Regions from separate parts of the Ruegeria sp. BHSC276 genome, predicted to be linked through region 2. Evidence: riboswitches for the same ligand, from Rfam matches in the RefSeq annotation. Region 2 holds a riboswitch; each other region holds the start of a gene.
What was found. Region 2 has a riboswitch for cobalamin ahead of AC2FMD_RS12705 (hypothetical protein). Riboswitches for the same ligand answer to the same signal wherever they lie in the genome.

Region 1 (6,424 bases), on a different contig from region 2:
TCAATTCGATCAGTGCCAGGCTGGCATCGACAAAGACCAGAAAGATCGGGTTTCCGCCCATTTCTGCGGCGGTCGACAACTCACCGGCCACCATCAGGAAACCGGCATCGCCGGAAAAACTGATTACCGGTCGGTCTGGTTCGGCCAGTTTCAAGCCGATCGCCATTGGAACGGCGCAACCCATCGTGCACAGCGCCGACGACTGGATCAGGCCGCGCGCTTCGGAGCATTGCCACATCTGACTAAGGAGGATGCGGTGCGCGCCGCTGTCGGCGGTGGCCAGTGTTTCGGGGGGCAGGGTGTCGCGGGCCTCGGCGATCACGGCGGCGGCGCCCCAGTCGTCATCGGTCGGAAAGGCCGCAGCCAATGCGGCCTTGACCTGCGCCGGTTGGCCTTGGGGCCAAGTCGGTCGTGCAGGGTTGCCCTTGGCGATCGCCTCAAGCGTGGCGCCGGTATCGGCCACCAGGTTCAGCCCCGCCTGGTGCATGTAGTGGTCATTCGCCACGGCCGAGATGTCGATCACGCGTTTCTCGTCCGGGTCCCAGATCTCGCGCCAACCTGGGCGCATTTCGATCGGGTCGTAGCCCAGACACAGGATCAGGTCGGCCTGTTCGACCAGCGGCACAAGGAGCGTGTCGGCCAGGGGCGACAGGCCCGCACCGCCCAGGCACAGCGGGTGATCCTCGGGCACCACGCCCTTGGCCTTGTAGGTCGTGACGAACGGGATGCCGAAATGTTCCAGAAACGCCCGCACAACGCTGCGCGAGTCGTCATACAGCACGTCCAGCCCGATGATCGCCAGCGGACGCTCGGCCTCGGCCACCCAGCGGCGGGCCTTCTCGAGGCATGTCCCCTCGGGCGCGACGCGGGCGGCCCGGGTCAGCCGTCGGCGTTTGGTGACCGACACCCGGGTATCGGCGACGGAAATCGGCACGTCGATATGCACCGGTCCCGGTCGAGGCTGCGTGGCCAGCGACACGGCCTTGTCGGCGATGATGTCGGCGCCCATGGCCGTCAGGGTGAACGTGCCCTTGGTGATCGAGCGATAGACCTGCGCGTGATCCATGACCTGATGGGTATAGGTCAGCGCCTCGTCGGCATCGACGCAGCCGGTCAGCACGATCATCGGCACCCGATCCTGCAGCGCGTTGGCCACGACATTGATGCCGTTCATTGCCCCCGGCCCCAGAGTCGCCACCAGAATCGCTGGCGCGCCGTCGCGGTGGTGCACCGCCTCGGCCATGAAACCAGCGGAGTTTTCGTGCTTGGTCAGGTGAAAGGTGATCCCGGCCTGTTCCAGTGCATCGACCAGTGTCAACACCTCGCCTCCGGGCATGCCGAAGGCGTGGCGGCACCCGGCCTCGTACAGCCGTTGCGCCAGAAGGTCCGCAGCGCGGGGGGACAGGTCCTGCATCGAACAAGCTCCGTAAGTTCCGTTGCGCAGCAGATTGCGGAGGTTCCGGGCCGGCGCAAGCCGCATCACGTCAGTGTGACTAATTGACAGCCATCTCGGCGATGGCGGCGAACTTGGCGTCCAACTCTGCGGCGATCGCGGTCAGGGCGCCGGTGCCATCGGTGTAAGGGGTAAAGACCAGGCTGGGCGTCTTGTAGGACAGCGTAGCGGTTCCGTCCTCGTTTTCCGTGACATAGAGGCGGATCGGCGCCTCGATCATCGCGGGCACCGATTGTTCCAGAACCCGCACCGCATAGTCGTTGTTGAAGACGCCGATCACCCGGTTGCCCGGAATGGTGATGCCGCGCGCGGCGGCGGCCTTGGTCGGCCCGGCCTGGGTGACCACGGCCATCCCGTTTGCCTTGACCGCTGCGATCGTGTCGGCCACCAGCGCGTCATGGGCCTTGGCCGACGGGTGGACGGCCCAACCCGGCCGGGGTTCGATATCGGCCGCCAGCGCGGGAAGCGCCTGCAGGCCGAGGAAAAACACAAGATGTTTCATCGCGGGCTCTCCAAGTCGTGGTTGGCTCGAGTCTTGCCGAAATCACGGGCGCGTACAGTCACAATATCGTGGGTGGCGGGCTTGCGCCGGGGTTGCGAAACCCGCACAAGCGACAGTGTGAAACGAAAAAGGCAGGCGAGGGGCATGCGTGTTTTGATCTGCAGCAGCTGCGCGGGCGAGCGCGACCAGCCGGCCGAGCGACAGGCCGTATTGGACGCCCTGCGCGCTGCGGGACTGGACGGGCAGGTCGAGATCGCCGAGCACGCCTGTTTCAGTGGCTGCAATGAACCGACCGTGGTGGCGATTCAGGGGGAAAGCTTGGCGTCTTACGTGTTTTCGGGGATCGATCCGGTTGCCGATGCCGATGACATTGCGGCGACCTGCCGGACCATTCTGAACAGCCCGAATGGCTGGATCGAGGACGCCCGGCCGTGCGGGCGGCTTCGCTTGTGTCTGCGGGCGCGGATCCCTGCGCTTCAGTCCACCTGAACCGTGACCGAGGCGCTGACAGGCACCCCATCCACGGCGAGCGGGCTGTGGCTGTTGGCGTTCAGCGAGACCTCAATGGTGGCTTCGCCCTTGGGCAGGTCCGGAAGGTGCATCCAGTCGCCATAAAGCCGCGCTAGCTTGACGCCGTTCACATAGACATGCGCATGGCCTTCTCCAGGCCTGTCCGCCAAAGAGGCGTTCTCCGGAGAGAAGTGGAAGTTCTTTGGCACCACATGCAGGTTCCAACCCGCCATCGGGTCAGGGGTGACGGCGATCTCCAGCCCCGGCGCATCCGGTCCGGCGGGCAGGTTGATGGCGGTGCTGTGATCATGGGCCGTGGCCTCGACGTGATGGCCGCCGTGTTGAGCGGGGTCGGTATGGTCGTGACCGTCGAAGGTGACGCCGTTGGCTGCGGCCAGCACGAACCCGGCGCCCCCGCCAAAGACCAGACCGATCGCAAATAGTGCAAGCGAGCGTGTCATCTTGTTTCCTTCAAAAGCAGATGATCCGCCAGTTGGTCGCCGGCGGATCGTGGGATTTCGGGGATCAGGCCGCGGCTTCGACGCGCTTGCCCTCGCTTTGCCAGAAATACCCGGCAAAAGCACCCAGCAGCACCCAGGCCGCAAGACCCACGCCGAAGGCGCGCGCGGCGAACAGGGCCCCGATCTCGGTCGGAACCGGCCCGGTGAACACGTCGGGTTCCGGCGTGCCGATCAGGTGCGGGGCCATCAGCAGCACGGCCGCGACCAGATAGCTGACGATGTTGCCACCAAAGGCGATCAGCCACAGCGCCACCACGGCAGCCGCGACGGTTGCCCACCACCAGATTTGCCGCGCGAACACATCGGCTGCGGCTACGCCCGGAACCTCGGGGGCCAGGGTGAAACCCGGCGCCAGATGAAAGGCGATGAAACCGGCCAGGCCCCACAACACGCCCGTGCGCCCGTCAACCGGGTGGCCCAGCGCCTCGGCCAGCGACATCAGGGCGACCAAAACCAGCGCATAGCCGGTATAGGTCAGCATGGTGAACACCACGCTCAGCCCGTCGCGGGTCAGGTCCGAGAACATGCTCGGCAGCTCGGGATGGGCCGACACGGCCTCGGCCCCGAAATGCACCAACTCCCCGGATTCATAGAGTTCAGCGTGCAGCAACACGGGCTGCACGAATAGCAACTGCAGCAGGGCGACGATCAACCCGGCTGCGGCACCAGCGAACAACGCGCTGGTCAGAATGCGGCTGAACATTGGTTTAGTGGCAGGGGAAGCCGGTAGCGTGGCGCACGTCATGGGCGGCGTCATGCAGCGCCGATGCCTGAACGTGACCGGCCACGGTAATGATCCCCAGGCCCAAGGCCGCCGCGAACACTGCCGAAAGCATGCCGGCGCGTACCGTTGATGCGGTTTGCGTTTGTGTCGTCATTTTCTGTCCTCCTGTGCCGCCGCACCCGACGGCCGGTGTTTCATTGTTCGCCTGGCAGGTCTCCTGGCTTGCGGGTCAGCGCCTCTGTTCGCCTTCCCCCCGAACGGATCGGGAGTGGCTGGTTGAACAGGGCTCACCGCTTACAGTCGCGGGGGCGGCTTTGGATTTGACCTGCGCGCAGGCCGCACCAAATTCCCTCTTAGCATCCGGATGTCTCCGGCAGGACCAGACCCGTCCATTTAGACGTGAATGCCGCTATGGCGCAATCGCCATTTGCGACCTTTCGCGTCAAATCCCGCGCTTTTTGAGGACATAGATATCCATGATCCACCCGTGCCGGGCGCGGGCTTCGGCGCGCGTGCGCAGAATCTCGTCGGCCACATCGGCCAGTGGACCCTTGATCAGGATCTGCTCGGGCATACCCACGTAAGCCCCCCACCAGATGTCAAAATCGGCCATGTTCAGCGTCTGGAACGAACACGCGCCATCCAGCATCACCGCAACCGTGTGCGCGTCTCTGGGCCAGCCCTCGTCGCGGATGCGCCGGCCGGTGGTGACCAGATAAGGCGCGCCGATCTCGTTGATGGGCATGGCATGGGCCGCCGTCAGCGCCTGCAGCGCCGTGATGCCTGGGATCACGGTGGTGTTTGGCTGCGGGTCCAGCCGCGCCGCGATTCGCAGCGAACTGTCATAGAGCGACGGGTCGCCCCAGATCAGCAGGGCGACGGTGCGTGCCTCGGGGTGCCGAGCCATCGCCTCCTGCCAGCGCAGGGCGATTGCGTCGTGCCATTCATCCACGCCGCGCAGGTAGCCGTCCTGTGACCGGCGCTCGGGGATGTCGAAATAGGCAATTTGGGGCGGTATGTCGGTGACCTTGCGGATGATTTCCTCGCGTACCCCCGCCAGATCGGCCTTGTTGACGCCCTTACGCGGGATCAGGATCAGATCGGCGGCGCGGATCGCCTGCGCGCCCTGAAGCGTCACATGATCGGGGTTGCCGGTGCCGATCCCGACCAAGACCAGATCAATCATCGTCGCTCTCCGCCAGCGGACCATAGAGGATCAGCGCCGGCGCGGTACCGATCTCGGAGTTTAGGCGCTCGGCCAGGGCGCCGACGGTGGACCGGTGCAGCGATTGCTGAGGCGTCGAAACCGATTCTGCCATCAGCGCAGGGGTGTCCAGCGGCAGCCCATGCGTGTGCAGAACCCGTGCCAGCAGGGGAAAGGTGCGCTTGCCCATGAACACCACCGTCGTCGCGCTCGGGTCGGCCAGCGCGGGCAGGTTCAGGTCCTCGGGCAGCTTGCCGCTGACATCGTGGCCGGTGACGAATTGCACCCGCCGCGCGGTCAGGCGCCGGGTCAGCGGGATGCCTGCCGCGGCAGCCGCGGCAATCGCCGAGGGGATGCCCGGAATGATCTCGTATGCGATCCCGGCGGCGCGCAGGGCCACCAGTTCCTCTTCGAGCCGCCCGAACAGGCCGCCATCGCCCGATTTCAGCCGCACGATTCGTTGGCCGGTCTGGGCGTACTCCACCAGTAGGCGGCTGACGTGGTCCTGCTTGGGCGAGGGCCGCCCGGCGCGCTTACCCACGCCCACAAGGTCGGCCTCTTTGCGCGCATGGCTCAGGATCGGCCCGCTGCTGAGATCGTCGAACAGCACCGCGTCGGCCTTTTGCAGCCGGTCCACGGCTTTGAGGGTCAACAACTCTGGGTCGCCGGGACCGGACCCGATGAAGGAAACGAAACCGTTCATGCGCTGGCCTCTGCGATCAGATGGAAGAACGTACCGGTGACATGCCCGCGGCGCGATCCGGTCTGTGGGCCTTCGGCGCCTTCGGCGTCAAAAACCCGTGCCAGGGGCGCATCGGGCTGCTCGACGATCGAAGAATAGTGGAACTCGTGCCCCCGCAGCGCGGTTCCAGCAGAGAATCCGGGCATGTCGGCCAGCAACTCGGCCCGGCGATAGCCCAGGTTGAATTTGCGCTTTTCGTACGAAGTGACCAGGCCCAGCAGCCCGGCCATCCGGTGGCGGGTGCCGTCCTTGTCGATCAGCCCTTGTCCCAAGGCCATGTAGCCGCCGCATTCGCCATGCACGGGCCGCGTTTCGGCATGTTTGCGCAAGCCGGTCAGGAACCGCTCTGCCGCAGCCAGGGTTCCGGCGTGCAGTTCGGGGTACCCGCCGGGCAACCAGACCAGATCGGCATTCGGGGCCGGCGCCTCGTCCGCCAGCGGAGAAAACGGCAGGATCTCGGCCCCGGCCGCCCGCCAGCCTTCCAGAAGATGCGGGTAGGTAAAGGAAAACGCCGCGTCCTGGGCCAGCGCGATCCGTTGCGCCGGAGGGCGCGGCAGCGCGGCCGACGACGGCCCCATCGGGCCCGAGGAGGCCGCCCGCTTGATCGCCTCGAGATCCACATGTTCGCGCAGAAAGGCCGCGTATCCGGAAATCGCGCTTTCCAGATCGGGGTGCTCGACCGCCTGGATGAGACCCAGATGCCGCTCGGGCAGGGTCAGGTCGCCGCGCCGGGGCAAAACGCCCATAACCGGCAGGCCCGCGCGCTCC
Region 2 (6,424 bases):
CGGCGCATGGGCCGAGGCCGTCGCGGTCACGGGCGGGGCGCTGTTTCCGGCGACCGGAACGCCGCCCCCCGGCCCGCCGACGGGCGGCGGAGGGCTGTCCTGAAGGCGCTTGATCAACTCTTCCGGGCTGGGCAGATCGGCCACATGGGTCAGACGGATCACCGCCATTTCCGCGGCCATCATGGCGTTGGGGGCGGCCGAGACTTCTTCGAGCGCCTTCAGCAGCATCTGCCACATCCGGGTCAGCACACGCATCGGCAACGCCTCGGCCATCTGCTGTCCGCGGGTGCGCTCATCGGGTGAGACGGTCGGATCTTCTGCCGCGTCAGGGGTGATCTTCACCACCGAGACCCAATGGGTGATTTCGGCCAGATCGTGCAGCACCGCCAGCGGGTCGGCGCCCTCGGCATATTGCGCGCCCAGTTCGGTCAGGGCCCCGGCCGCATCGCCACGCAGGATCATGTCCATCAGGTCAAGAACGCGGCCCCGGTCGGCCAGCCCCAGCATCGCGCGCACCTGATCGGCGGTGGTTTCGCCGGCGCCATGGCTGATCGCCTGATCCAGCAGCGAGGTCGCATCCCGGGCCGAGCCTTCGGCGGCGCGGGTGATCAAGGCCAGCGCGTCATCCGAGATTTCCGCGCCCTCGGCGGTGGCGATCTTGCGCAGCATGCCGATCATCACTTCGGGCTCGATCCGACGCAGGTCGAACCGTTGGCAGCGCGACAGCACGGTGACCGGAACCTTGCGGATCTCTGTCGTGGCAAAGATGAACTTCACATGCCCGGGTGGCTCTTCCAGCGTTTTCAGCAGCGCGTTGAAGGCGCTGGTCGACAGCATGTGGACTTCGTCGATGATATAGATCTTGTACCGCGCGCTGGCGGCGCGATAGCGCACGCTGTCGATGATCTCGCGGATGTCGTTCACGCCGGTGCGGCTGGCGGCGTCCATTTCCAGCACGTCCACATGGCGACCTTCCATGATGGCCACGCAATGCTCGCACTGGCCGCAGGGTTCGGTCGTTGGTCCGCCATTGCCGTCGGGGCCGATACAGTTCATGCCCTTGGCGATGATCCGGGCCGTGGTTGTCTTGCCGGTGCCACGGATGCCGGTCATGATGAAGGCCTGCGCGATCCGGTCCGCTTCGAACGCGTTTTTCAGCGTGCGCACCATGGCATCCTGACCGACCAGGTCGGCAAAGGTTTCCGGGCGGTATTTTCGGGCGAGAACCTGATAGGCGGGGCTGGACTGTGTGGTCATGTCTGCTCTGACGGATTCGTACTGACGATGCAGGGTAGAGTTCCCGGTGCCCCGCGTCCACAGCGCCGGTGCAGGTTTTTCGCTTTGGCGGTGGCGCTGGTTGGGCCATACTGGACCAATAGTTTCAGTGATGCGTTTCCCGAGGGGTGGTTTCGATGTCCAATCTGGTTGTTCATGCCCTGCAGGTCGGGGGCGGTTCGCTTGCCCTGACCTCGATACCCGGCGGAGGCGGCGACTACCGCGGCGACCTGGACCTGATCGGGGGCTGGGCGCCGGGTCTTGTGATCTCGATGACGACCCTGGCCGAGATGGTCGCCGTGGGGGCGGGAGATTTCGGATCGGACATCCAAGGGCGTGCTAGCCGCTGGGCGCATATGCCGGTCGCCGATTTTTCGGCGCCGGGGGATGACTTTGACGGCCAGTGGCCGCCAGTCAGCGCCGCCGCCCGCCATGCGCTGAGCGGCGGCGGGCGAGTTCTGGTGCATTGCCGGGGGGGCTGTGGACGATCCGGCATGGCCGTTCTGCGCCTGATGATCGAATGTGGCGAAGCCCCGGAACCGGCGCTCAAACGCCTGCGGGCCGTTCGCCCCTGCGCCGTGGAAACCGAGGCGCAGTTGCTCTGGGCCGCGGCGCCGGCTCGGGTTGCTACCCCGGACTGACCGTCAGATGACTGCCGGCAAGGCGTGTTCCGCCAGGGTGGCGGGTTCCAGCGCAACCGCCTGCAGCATCGCGCAGGGTGACGTGTCCAGCCCCTGCGCGGGGCAGGCATCGGCCTGATCATTGAACATCAGGTCGGCATAGGCGTCCAGGCTTTGCGTATCTGCCCCTGCGCGTGCGCCGCAATACACCCGGATCAGGTCGGCGCGAGCGTCAAAGCGGGCCATGCAGCCCGGCGTGCAATGGGTCAGTTCGCTGCTGCCTTCCACCCGGAAATGGGGCGAGGTTGCCGCGTCGGCCGCCGCGACCGCCTGCGCGACCGACCGGGCCAGATGCGCCAGCGCCGGGCAGGTCCTGCCCGTGCGTTGGCAGACGGTTGCGGAAAATTCGTGCGTGTTGGTCTTCCAGATCATGATGCGCCCTCCGCGCGCTGGGCGGGGCGGACCGGGGCGGACAGCCGATTTCACGGCCAGACCCTGCCCGGACACCCCGTCCGAGTTTCGGTTTCACGTTTGATGGCAGGTCTCCTGACTTGCGGGTCGTTGCTTTGCCGACCTTCCCAACCTTGCGGTCAGTGGTATCTCGGCATCGCTCTCCGCCTACAGTTGCGGGGGCAGTCCCGGCATTGGCCCGTTCCGATTGTCCCGGGGGGGGCCGCACCGTGTTCCCTTTTCATCCCGGCCGAAGGCGCGGGAACCATCACCCAATCGCTAGCGGTCAGGGTCGGGCCGAGTCAAGCCGCATTCAGTCGCGCGGCTGGAACCGGTCCCACGGGACATGCTCGGGCAACCGGCGCAGCACATTCGAATCCCGACGCGCGCGCGCCAGTTGCCAGCCGCCCTGCATCATGATGAACAGGGTGTCGGCCGCCATGTCAGGATGCGCGACGCCGAACCGTTCCGCGTGGCCGCGCACCTCGTCGATCCAGCTTTCGTACAGCCGGTCGGCATGGTCGCGGAAGGCCCGGTTGTCGGGGCTTTCGAACAGGGTGGCGGCGATCGGGCAGGTCTCCCATTGCGGCGAGGTGTCGAACAGTTTCGCGATCTTGTGGCAAAGGGTGGTGACCCCTGCGCGGAAATCCTGCGCGTCGTTGAACGCCGCCGCGATCATGTCGCGCATCCCGTCCGAAGCCCAGCTGGCCGCAGCCAGGGCAAGATCCTGCTTTCCCTTTGGAAAATGGTGGTACAGCGAGCCTTTGGGCGCCCGGGCCTCGGTCAGGATCTCGGTCAGGCCGACACCGTTGTAGCCCGAGCGCTGGAACAGCCGGGCGGCGGTCTGGGTCAGGCGATCGCGGGTGTTTTGCGGACGTCGGGTCATCTTGCACGCATCTTGACAGGGCTGGACCGATCGGTCCAGATGAAATGATTAGACCAATCGGTCCAGAGCGCTTGGAGGCATGGATGTTGGATTCGCAGCAGACCGTGAAAGTCGAGGATTTCGAGTTTTCGGCGGGCGAGGCAAACCTGTCGGCGCGGCTCTATGCACCGATGGCCAGGCCGGAAATCGCGGTCGTACTGAACGGGGCAACCGGCGTGCCGCGGGGCTACTACCAGCATTTCGCGCGGTGGCTGGCCGCTGAACGGGGCATGGCCTGCCTGACCTATGACTATCGCGATTTCGGGACATCTCTGAAACGGCGCCTGAAAGACTCGGATGCCACGATGGCCGATTGGGCGCTGAAGGACATGCCGGCGGCGCAGGCCGAGATGCGGCGGCGCTATCCCGATGCCAAGCTTTGGGTCATCGGTCATTCGGTTGGCGGGATGCTGGGGCCGCTTCAGCCCGGGATCGACCGGATCGACCGGATGATCTGCGTGTGTTCGGGGCTGGTGACCCTGGCCGATCATCCCTGGCCCTACAAAGGGTTGGCGAGCCTGTTCTGGTATGGTCATGTGCCGCCTCTGGTGCGTCTGCTGGGCTATCTGCCGGGGCGGATGCTTGGGTTCGGCTCCGACCTGCCATCCGGGGTCTATTGGCAGTGGCGGAAGTGGTGTACGTCACCCGACAGCTATCTGCCGGAACTGGGCGACACGCTTCCGCCGGCCGATTGGGGCCGAATGACGACCCCGGTGGACGTCATCGCCCTGGAGGATGATCAGACGGTTCCGCCGCCGGCGGTCTGGCGGCTGGCCGAGCTGTACGGGCCTGCGGCGCGGCGCCATCTATTGGCCCCGGCCGCCTTCGGCCTGCGCGAGGTCGGCCATATCGGCGCCTTCGCTCGGCGCAGCCGCGCAATCTGGCCGCGGCTGGTTGCCTGACGACCAGTCCGGCGGTCCTGCATCAGGGAATGATCGGAAAACAGTGTGCCGTGACGGCATCAAGTGAGAGGTTGGACAGCGACCCAAGCGGGGCTCGTTGTGGCTGCTTCCTTCCGGACCTGACCAGGTTGGCGAGGCGCTTGCCCGCGCCAACCTCTCGACCGCCGATATAGGCATCACGCAGGCGCTTGGCAACCCGTCACGGCCACAGCCGAATCCGGAGAAAGCCCTGGTCGTCCAACCCAAGCGGCTCGGGGCTGAAAGCGGCCAGTTCATCCAGGTATTTCTCGGCGCCCGGTCCGGTGCGCAGCACGGCCGCACGCCCGTGGAAACCGGTCAGGGAAAAGCTGGCCGGAGCATCTTCGAGCGGATCGCGTTCCAGCGCTCCGGACAGGTAATCCCGGACGATCGCGCGGATATTCATGCGCGGCATCTGGATCGCCGGACTTTGCCGCAGGATCGGGAAATTGCCACCGCCATTGGCCCGATAGTTGTTGACGGCCACGACATAGGCCTGTTCCGGCGTGACCGGGGTGCCGTGATGGCAAAGGTTTCGTATCCGCCCATTCTCGTTACCGGTCCGGTGTCCGCCAAGGTCGAAACGCGGCGGGCATGACGGATCGATTTTGTAGGTCACCCCGTGCAGAACGTCAAAATTGTGCCCGGTCGCCTGCGGGTCTATCAGGTCTGCTTCGCGGGCGCCGTCGATTTGCCGGTAGACTGCTGTCGACATTTCCAGCCAATCCCGCAACTGCGCACCGGTAACGACGACCGCGCGCAACTCATTGGGAAACACATGCAGATCCGACACGTGGCGCAGGAACACGTCGCCCCGCGGAACATCGGTGAAATGGCGTGGCCCGGCCCGACCCCCGAATTTGGAGGGTGCTACGCTCGACAGCAGCGGAAGGTTTTCCAACTTCGACTCTTTCAGAACCGGCCGCAGCGCTGCGGCCTGGGCCGCGGCGACCAAGGTCAGGCCGCGATCCAGCCCGCAGAAAGTGAAATAGCTGTGCATGGCCTGTTCCGTCCGCCCGACCGGCGATGCCGCACGGCGGCGTGTCCGTGCGTGTCCGTTCTGAAACACTTGCATCATCTCGGGGTCTTCGGGCACAGGCCCCGCATCCGGCTGCGCAGGCTGAACAGAGCGGAGTCGGCCGGATTTCGCGACGATTTTCCACCCTGTTGCATCTCGCTCCAGCGTCAGGTCGATCACGCCCAGATGCGTTCCGGCGGTTCCGGGCATGACCACGGGCTTGCCGTGGATCAGACCGTTTTGCAGGTCCATGCTGGCCACCGGGTCCGGGACGTCTGCGGGAAACAGCATGTGCGTGTGCCCGGCCACGATGGCATCCACGCCGGCCAGAGCCGCCAGCTGGATCACCACGTTTTCGGACATGGGGGCAGGTTCGGCGTCACCAAGGCCGGAATGGGCAAGGGCAATCACCAGGTCACAGCCGCGGTCGCGCAGTTCGGCAATGCAGGTCCGGGCGGTGGAAATCGAATCGGCGACCTCGACCTGCCCGTCCAGATGGTGCGCTTCCCACCGGGCCGTCTGCGGCGGCAGGATCGAAAAAACGCCGACGCGCAGCGGAACCTCTTGGCCGCCAACCCGCATCCGACGTGTTAGTACGACCCAGGGCTGCCAGGCCTGCGCCCGTCCAATGCGCCGGAGATTGCCGCACAGCACCGGAAACGGCGCGTGTTCGACGATGGCTTCCAGAACGGGCAGCCCGAAGCTGAAATCGTGGTTGCCAAGCGCGATTGCGTCATAGCCCAGTTTCTCGAAAGCCGACAACAGCGGATGCTGAGGGCCGGGCTGGTCGGCGGCCCAATCACCCAGCAACGTGCCTTGCAGCGCGTCGCCGTTGTCGAACAGCAGCACTTCGGCGCCCGACTGCCGGGCCTCTTGCCGGGCGACGCGGATCAGGCTGGCCGTGCGGGTCAGCCCGATGGCTTGGTCCGGCTGGTCGGCGTAATAGTCGAAGCTGGTCAGATTCATGTGCAGGTCCGTCGTCGCCAGGATGCGAAGGACGGATTGGATCGCTTGGCCATGCGCTTGGTGCGCCAAGGTTTTTGTTTTCAACTGCTCTGCTTTTGTGCGTTGTTTGAAATGCATGTTCGCCGAAAGGTAGAATATCCGTTTATTTGTCGGGCATCCATGTGTCTTTTTTGCAGGCGGTGCCGAACGGCGGCCTTGGCTTGGGCATTGCGCTGGGCCGACAGTCGTGGCAGCCCTTGAGCCAATCGCA
Region 3 (6,424 bases), on a different contig from region 2:
GCCGGCCCATCGTCGTCAGGAACGGCAGAATCCGCTCGAACGTGGCCCGGTCGCAGCCCGCGAAGATCGAGATATTGCCCGTGGCCGCCCGGTGGCACCCGCCCGAAACCGGGCAGTCCACCGCCGCGCCGCCGCGTTCGATCACCATGGCCCCAAGCCGTTTGACCTCGGCCTCATCGGTGGTGGACATCTCCATCCAGATCTTGCCGTGGGTCACCTCGGGCAGCATCTGCTGCATCACCGCGTCCGAGGCAGCGGGCGACGGCAGGCAGGTGATGACCGCATCGCAATCGCGCATCATCTGGGCCGGGCTTTCGCCGGCCTTGGCCCCCTTGGCCGCGAATTCCGTCACAAGATCGGGGTTCAGGTCGTACACCGTCAGGTCGATACCGTTGCGCAGCAGCGACCCCGACAGCTTGCCCCCCACATTGCCCAAACCGATGAACCCGACCTTCATGTTCTGCCCTCCCGCAGGCGCGTTTTCGTTGGCCCGAGTATTTCCGTTGCCCATCGACAAAAGAAACGAATAATAAAGCTATCTATACAAAAATTATTTTGGTGCTAAATGGACCGCCTGCCCAATCCGGCGTGGCTGCGTAGCTTCGAGGCCGCCGCCCGCCACCTGAATTTCACCACCGCCGCGCAAGAATTGGGCCTGACCCAGACGGCGGTATCGCTGCATATCCGCTCACTCGAGGCGGACCTCGGGCAGCCGCTTTTTGCCCGCAACGCGCGACACCTGTCGCTGACCGAGCTGGGCCAGTCCTATGCGCTGACCGTGCGCCGGGCGCTGTCGGATATCGCGCTGTCCACCAACAGCTTGTTCGGCCCCGCCTCGCGGCAGGCGCTGACCATCCGGGCGGCGATATCGACGATGACCTACTGGATCGCGGCCGAGCTGCCCGAGTTCAGCGCTCAGCACCCCGAGATCCCGGTGCGGCTGGTGTCACATATCTGGAACGACTCGGCCGCGCCCGCGGATGTAGACGTGGAAATCCGGCTGGGCTATGGCGACTGGCCCGGTGTTGCGGCGGACCGACTGTGCTCGGAACGGCTGGTGCCCGTCTGCCGGGCGCAGGACTCGTCGCCAGACCTGCAAAACGGCCCGTTGATCCACATTCTGGGGTACGAGGACAACTGGGCGCGGTACTTCGAGGCCACGGGCATCGACCTGCCCGACCGCCCCGCGCGCCATTCGGCGGATACGACCGTCACGGCGCTGCAACTGGTGATGGCCGGCGCGGGCTACGCCACCGTTCTGGAGCGGTTCGCGCGCAACGCCATCGCCCAGGGTGCGCCGATCCGGATTGCGGGGCCGGCGATTCCCTTTGCCCAGTCGCATTACCTGATCCGCAGCGTCAGCGCGGCGCCTCCGTCCATCCCTGCCCAGTTGTTCCTGGCCTGGCTGCGCGACTGTCTGGCCAGCGATGCCGCGGATTGATCCTGGCAAGTCGCTTTTTCGATCCGAGGCAAGGCACTTGGCCCCGCGCGCTTGACAACCCCCCTGCCCGTGCCGCATGTCGCTTGCGTTGGTGTCTGTGCAAGCAGATGAAAAGGGAATGCGTCAGCGGTTTTCCGTCAAACGCAGCCGCCCCCGCGACCGTGACCGGAGAGGGTGCCCAAATGCCACTGGCCGCAGGCCGGGAAGGCGGGACATCCGACAGAGCACCGCTCTGACATCCGCAAGCCGGGAGACCTGCCAACGCCCGAAGACAAACCGGACGGGGTGTTCCGGTGTCGGGCCCATGTCGGCAACGTGGCCCGCGCATACCCCGTCCCCCGACAACCAATTGAGGGGGGATGAGAGACGTGACCGAGACCGCACCAGTCGAGCTGCTGGTCTGCACCACCTGCCGACGCGGGCTGCCCATCGAGGATGACGCCCAGCGCCCCGGCACGCTGCTGCACAAGGCGCTGGCCGCAGCCGACCTGCCCGAAGGCATCACCCTGAAGCCGGTCGAATGCCTGTCAAACTGCGATCAGGGCTGCTCGATCGTTTTGCGCGGCGGGCCGTCTCGCTGGACCTTCGTCTATGAGAACCTGAACGAATCCGACCATGTCGAAATCATCGTCGAAGGCGCTGCCAAATACCTGGCCACCGAGGATGGCCTTGTGAAATGGCGCGACCGCCCCGAACATTTCCGCAAGAACTGCGCCGCCCGCATTCCCCCGATTGGAGCCTGAGCATGAGCACCCTCGAAAAACTTCCCGTCACCGTCATCACCGGCTTTCTCGGCTCGGGCAAGACCACGCTGATCCGCCACCTGATGCAGAACCCGCAGGGCAAGCGCCTGGCCGTGGTGGTCAACGAATTCGGCGATGTGGGTGTCGATGGCGAAATCCTGAAGAGCTGCGCCATCCCCGAATGCCCGGCGGAAAACATCATGGAACTGGCCAATGGCTGCATCTGCTGCACCGTGGCCGATGACTTCATCCCCACGATCGAGGCGCTGATGGCGCTGGACCCGCGCCCTGATCACATCCTGATCGAAACCAGCGGTCTGGCCCTGCCGAAACCGCTGCTCAAAGCGTTCGACTGGCCCGATATCCGTTCCAAGATCACCGTGGACGGCGTGATCGCCCTGGCCGATGCCGAGGCCGTGGCCGCAGGCCGCTTTGCCCCGAATGTCGCGGCGGTGGACGCCCAGCGCATGGCCGATGACTCGATCGACCACGAAACACCCCTGTCCGAGGTGTTCGAGGACCAGATCTCGTGCGCCGACATCATCCTGCTGACCAAGCCCGACCTGGCCGGCCCCGAAGGCGTGGCCAAAGCGCGCGAGATCATCGCCGCCGAGGCGCCCCGCCCCCTGCCCGTGGTCGAAGTGGCCGAAGGTGCGGTAGACGTGCGCGTGGTGCTGGGGCTAGGCGCCGCGGCCGAGGACGACATGGACGCCCGCCCCTCGCATCACGATGGCCATGACGACCATGAACATGACGATTTCGAAAGCATCGTGGTCGAACTGCCCGAACAGACCGACCCGGCGCAGCTGGTCGCCAATATCGAACGTCTGGCGAACGAGCTGAACATCCTGCGGGTCAAGGGCTATGCCGCCGTTCAGGGCAAGCCGATGCGCCTGCTGGTTCAGGCGGTCGGCGCGCGGGTCCGGCACCAGTATGACCGCCCGTGGAAACCGGACGAAGAGCACCGCTCGCGCCTTGTGGTCATCGCCGAGCATGACGACATCGACGAAGCCGCGATCCGCGGCATCCTGACCGGTGTCACCGAGGCCGCCGAGTAAGCACCGATGCACGTCGTCTTCCGCGAAAGCCACGGGCTCGAAGAAACCGAGACCCCGACCGATCTGGGCCAGAGCCCGGCGGATCTGGTGGTGTTGTCCTTTTCGGATAGCGATCTGGGTGCTTTCGCGGCCGGCTGGCATCGCGGCGGCGGGCCCGAGGGGCGGATGCCCTCGTTGCGGCTGGCGAACCTGACGGCGCTGAAACATCCACTATCGGTCGATACCTATGTCGAGCAGACGCTGGAGGGCGCCAAGGGCATCCTGATCCGGCTGATCGGCGGCGTGCCCTACTGGTCCTACGGGTTGCAGCAGGTGCTGGCGCTGGCGCAGGCCAAGGGCATCGCGCTGGCGGTGCTGCCCGCCGACGGGCGCGAGGATACGCGGCTGGACGATTATTCGACCCTGCCGGTCTCGACCCTGCGGCGACTGGCGCATCTGTGCGACACCGGTGGCGAGGTCGCGGCCCAAGCCGCACTGGCGCAGATGGCGCTGGCGGCGGGGCTCTATGCCGGGCCGGTTATGGGGGCCAAGACCCTGCCCGAATGCGGAGCGTGGTGCCCGGATCGCGGCGTAATCGCACCCGAGGACGCCTTCGCAGGCGAAGGCCGGCGCATTGTCGTAACCTTCTACCGCGCCTATCTGACTTCGGCCGATACCGCGCCGGTCGCGGCCCTGATCCGGGAAGTCCGCGCGCGAGGCCATCAGGCAGTCGGGCTGTTCGCACCCTCGCTCAAAGCGCCTGCGGCGGCGCAATGGCTGGCTGAGAACATCCCAGCGATGGCGCCCTCTACCATCATCAATGCCACCTCGTTTTCGGGCAAGGGCGCGTCGGGCACATCGCCCTTGGACGAGGCGGGCGTGCCGGTGTTTCAGGTCGCTCTGGCCACTTCGCGCCGCAAGGCCTGGGCTGAGGCCGAGCGCGGCCTGTCGCCTGCCGATCTGGCCATGCATGTTGTGCTGCCCGAGGTGGACGGGCGCATCTCGGCCGGTGTCGCCTCGTTCAAGGAACCGGGCAGGCGCGACCCACACTTGGAATATTCCCGCTTCGCCCACCGCCCCGAGCCCGACCGGATTGCCGCCATCGTCGACCGGGCGATGGCCTGGGTGGAGCTGGCCGAGAAACCAAAGGCGCAACAGGTACCCGCGCTGGTCCTGTCCACCTATCCCGGCAAGGACTGGCAGATGGCCCATGCGGTGGGGCTGGACGCGCTGGCCTCGGCCGAGGCGATCCTGTCCGACCTGCAGGGCGCGGGCTATGACACCGCCCCCGCCGAGCCGATTGCCGACACGCTGCTGGACGCCCGGATTTCCTGGCCGGTCGAGGCTTACCGCGCGGCGCTGGCGCAACTGCCCGAGGCGTTGCGCGCCGATCTGGAAACCGTCTGGGGTGCGCCCGAGGATGACCCGGGCTGCGCCGATGGGGCCTTCCACTTTACCGCGCTTCGGCGCGGCAAGGCGCTGGTGGCGCTGCAGCCCGAACGCGGCACGCCGGAATTGCGGGACGACGAATATCACGACCTGTCGCGCACGCCCCGGCACGGATATGTGGCCTTTTACCTGTGGCTGAGGCACGGTTTGGGGACGGATGCGCTGATTCATATCGGCGCACACGGAACGTTGGAATGGCTGCCGGGCAAATCGGTAGCGCTCTCGGCGGAATGCTGGCCCGAGGCGCTGATCGGCGATCTGCCGGTGATCTACCCGTTCATCGTGAACGATCCGGGCGAAGCCGCGCAGGCCAAGCGCCGGATCGGGGCCGTCACGCTGGGCCACATCCCGCCGCCGATGAAGCAGAGCAGCACGCCCGACCGCATGGTGCGGTTGGAATCGCTGCTGGACGAGTTCTCGAACGCCGACGGGCTGGACCCCAAGCGGCGCGACCGGCTGCAGGCCGATATCCGTGACGAGGCCCGCGCCATCGGGCTCGAGGCCGATCTTGGGCTGGATCAGGCCACCAGCACCGCCGAGGCGATCACCCGCATCGACCGTTTCGTCTGTGACATCAAAGAAAGCCAGTTCGGCGACGGGCTGCATGTCTTTGGCCGCGCGCCGCAGAGTGCAGGCAATTTCGACACTGCCGCGTCAGCACAGGCCGAACGGCAGGCCCTGCTGGATGCTTTGGCCGGCAAACGGATCGAGGCCGGGCCGTCCGGCTCGCCCTATCGCGGGCGCACCGACGTGCTGCCCACGGGGCGCAACCTGTTCACCACCGATCCGCGCTCCGTCCCGACCCGCGCGGCCTATGCGCAGGGGGTGAAACTGGCCGAAGAACTGGTGCGTCGCCACCTTCAAGAGGAAGGCGACTATCCCAAGGGCCTGATCGTCGATCTGTGGGGCTCGGCCACGATGCGTACGGCGGGCGAGGAATTCGCCATGGCGCTGCACCTGCTGGGCGTCAAACCGGACTGGGATCCGGGGTCGGAGCGCGTGAGCGGGATCGAGGTTCTGCCGATCACCGATCTGGAGCGCCCCCGGCTGGACGTGACTCTGCGCGTCTCGGGCCTGTTCCGCGACGTGTTCCCGACCCTGTCGGCCCTGTTCGGACAGGCGGTCCGGGCGCTGTCGGAACGCGACGAGGCGCCCGACTGGAACCCCTATGCGGGTCAGCCGCCCACCGCCCGCGTCTATGGCCCGGCGCCAGGCAGCTATGGGCTGAAGATGACCCACCTGTCTGAAACCTATACAGACGAGGCGCGCGCGCAGGCCGGTCAGGCCTGGCTGGACGCCAGCGCCTTTGCCTTCGAGGGCGAGCACATCGCCCACGACCCCGACGGGATCACCCAGCGAGTGGCGCAGGCCGACAGCTTCGTGCACCTGCAGGACCTGACCGAGACCGACCTTTTGTTGGCAAACGACTATGCCACGCACGAGGCCGGCTTTGCCGCCGCTAAAAAGCTGACCGGCGGGCAGGCGCAGTTGTATCATCTGGACAATACGCGCCCTGAAACACCCCGCGCGCGCACTCTGCCCGAGGAAATCAGCCGCGTGGTCCATGCGCGCGCCGCCAATCCTGACTGGATCGCCGGGATGCAGCGCCACGGCTTCCGCGGTGCGGCCGAGATCGCGGCAACGCTCGACCACATGGCGTCTTTCGCGCATTTGTCAGGCAGCGTCGCCCCGCATCTGTTCGACCTCTACCACGATGCGACCCTCGGCAACCCCGAGGTGGACGCGTTCCTGCA

Region 1: another riboswitch for cobalamin. It lies ahead of AC2FMD_RS04695 (CbtB domain-containing protein); the one in region 2 lies ahead of AC2FMD_RS12705 (hypothetical protein).
Region 3: another riboswitch for cobalamin. It lies ahead of AC2FMD_RS04765 (DUF1636 family protein); the one in region 2 lies ahead of AC2FMD_RS12705 (hypothetical protein).

Annotation. Positions count from the first base shown of each region.
Region 1 covers NZ_JBXWRP010000003.1:211,761-218,184, forward strand. Annotated here, with positions in the region: gene AC2FMD_RS04670 (thiamine pyrophosphate-binding protein) at 1-1,414, opposite strand, end outside; gene AC2FMD_RS04675 (DUF302 domain-containing protein) at 1,494-1,955, opposite strand; gene AC2FMD_RS04680 (DUF1636 family protein) at 2,100-2,444, shown strand; gene AC2FMD_RS04685 (hypothetical protein) at 2,432-2,926, opposite strand; gene AC2FMD_RS04690 (CbtA family protein) at 2,991-3,689, opposite strand; gene AC2FMD_RS04695 (CbtB domain-containing protein) at 3,694-3,864, opposite strand; cobalamin riboswitch at 3,901-4,109, opposite strand; gene cobF (precorrin-6A synthase (deacetylating)) at 4,153-4,896, opposite strand; gene cobA (uroporphyrinogen-III C-methyltransferase) at 4,889-5,617, opposite strand; gene AC2FMD_RS04710 (cobyrinic acid a,c-diamide synthase CobB) at 5,614-6,424, opposite strand, start outside.
Region 2 covers NZ_JBXWRP010000007.1:44,827-51,250, reverse strand. Annotated here, with positions in the region: gene AC2FMD_RS12715 (DNA polymerase III subunit gamma/tau) at 1-1,257, opposite strand, end outside; gene AC2FMD_RS12710 (protein-tyrosine phosphatase family protein) at 1,413-1,916, shown strand; gene AC2FMD_RS12705 (hypothetical protein) at 1,920-2,327, opposite strand; cobalamin riboswitch at 2,415-2,630, opposite strand; gene AC2FMD_RS12700 (TetR/AcrR family transcriptional regulator) at 2,659-3,231, opposite strand; gene AC2FMD_RS12695 (alpha/beta hydrolase family protein) at 3,315-4,172, shown strand; RNA gene ffs (signal recognition particle sRNA small type) at 4,235-4,331, opposite strand; gene AC2FMD_RS12685 (bifunctional 2',3'-cyclic-nucleotide 2'-phosphodiesterase/3'-nucleotidase) at 4,372-6,291, opposite strand.
Region 3 covers NZ_JBXWRP010000003.1:225,104-231,527, reverse strand. Annotated here, with positions in the region: gene AC2FMD_RS04775 (NAD(P)-dependent oxidoreductase) at 1-457, opposite strand, end outside; gene AC2FMD_RS04770 (LysR family transcriptional regulator) at 566-1,441, shown strand; cobalamin riboswitch at 1,514-1,718, shown strand; gene AC2FMD_RS04765 (DUF1636 family protein) at 1,801-2,184, shown strand; gene cobW (cobalamin biosynthesis protein CobW) at 2,187-3,242, shown strand; gene cobN (cobaltochelatase subunit CobN) at 3,249-6,424, shown strand, end outside.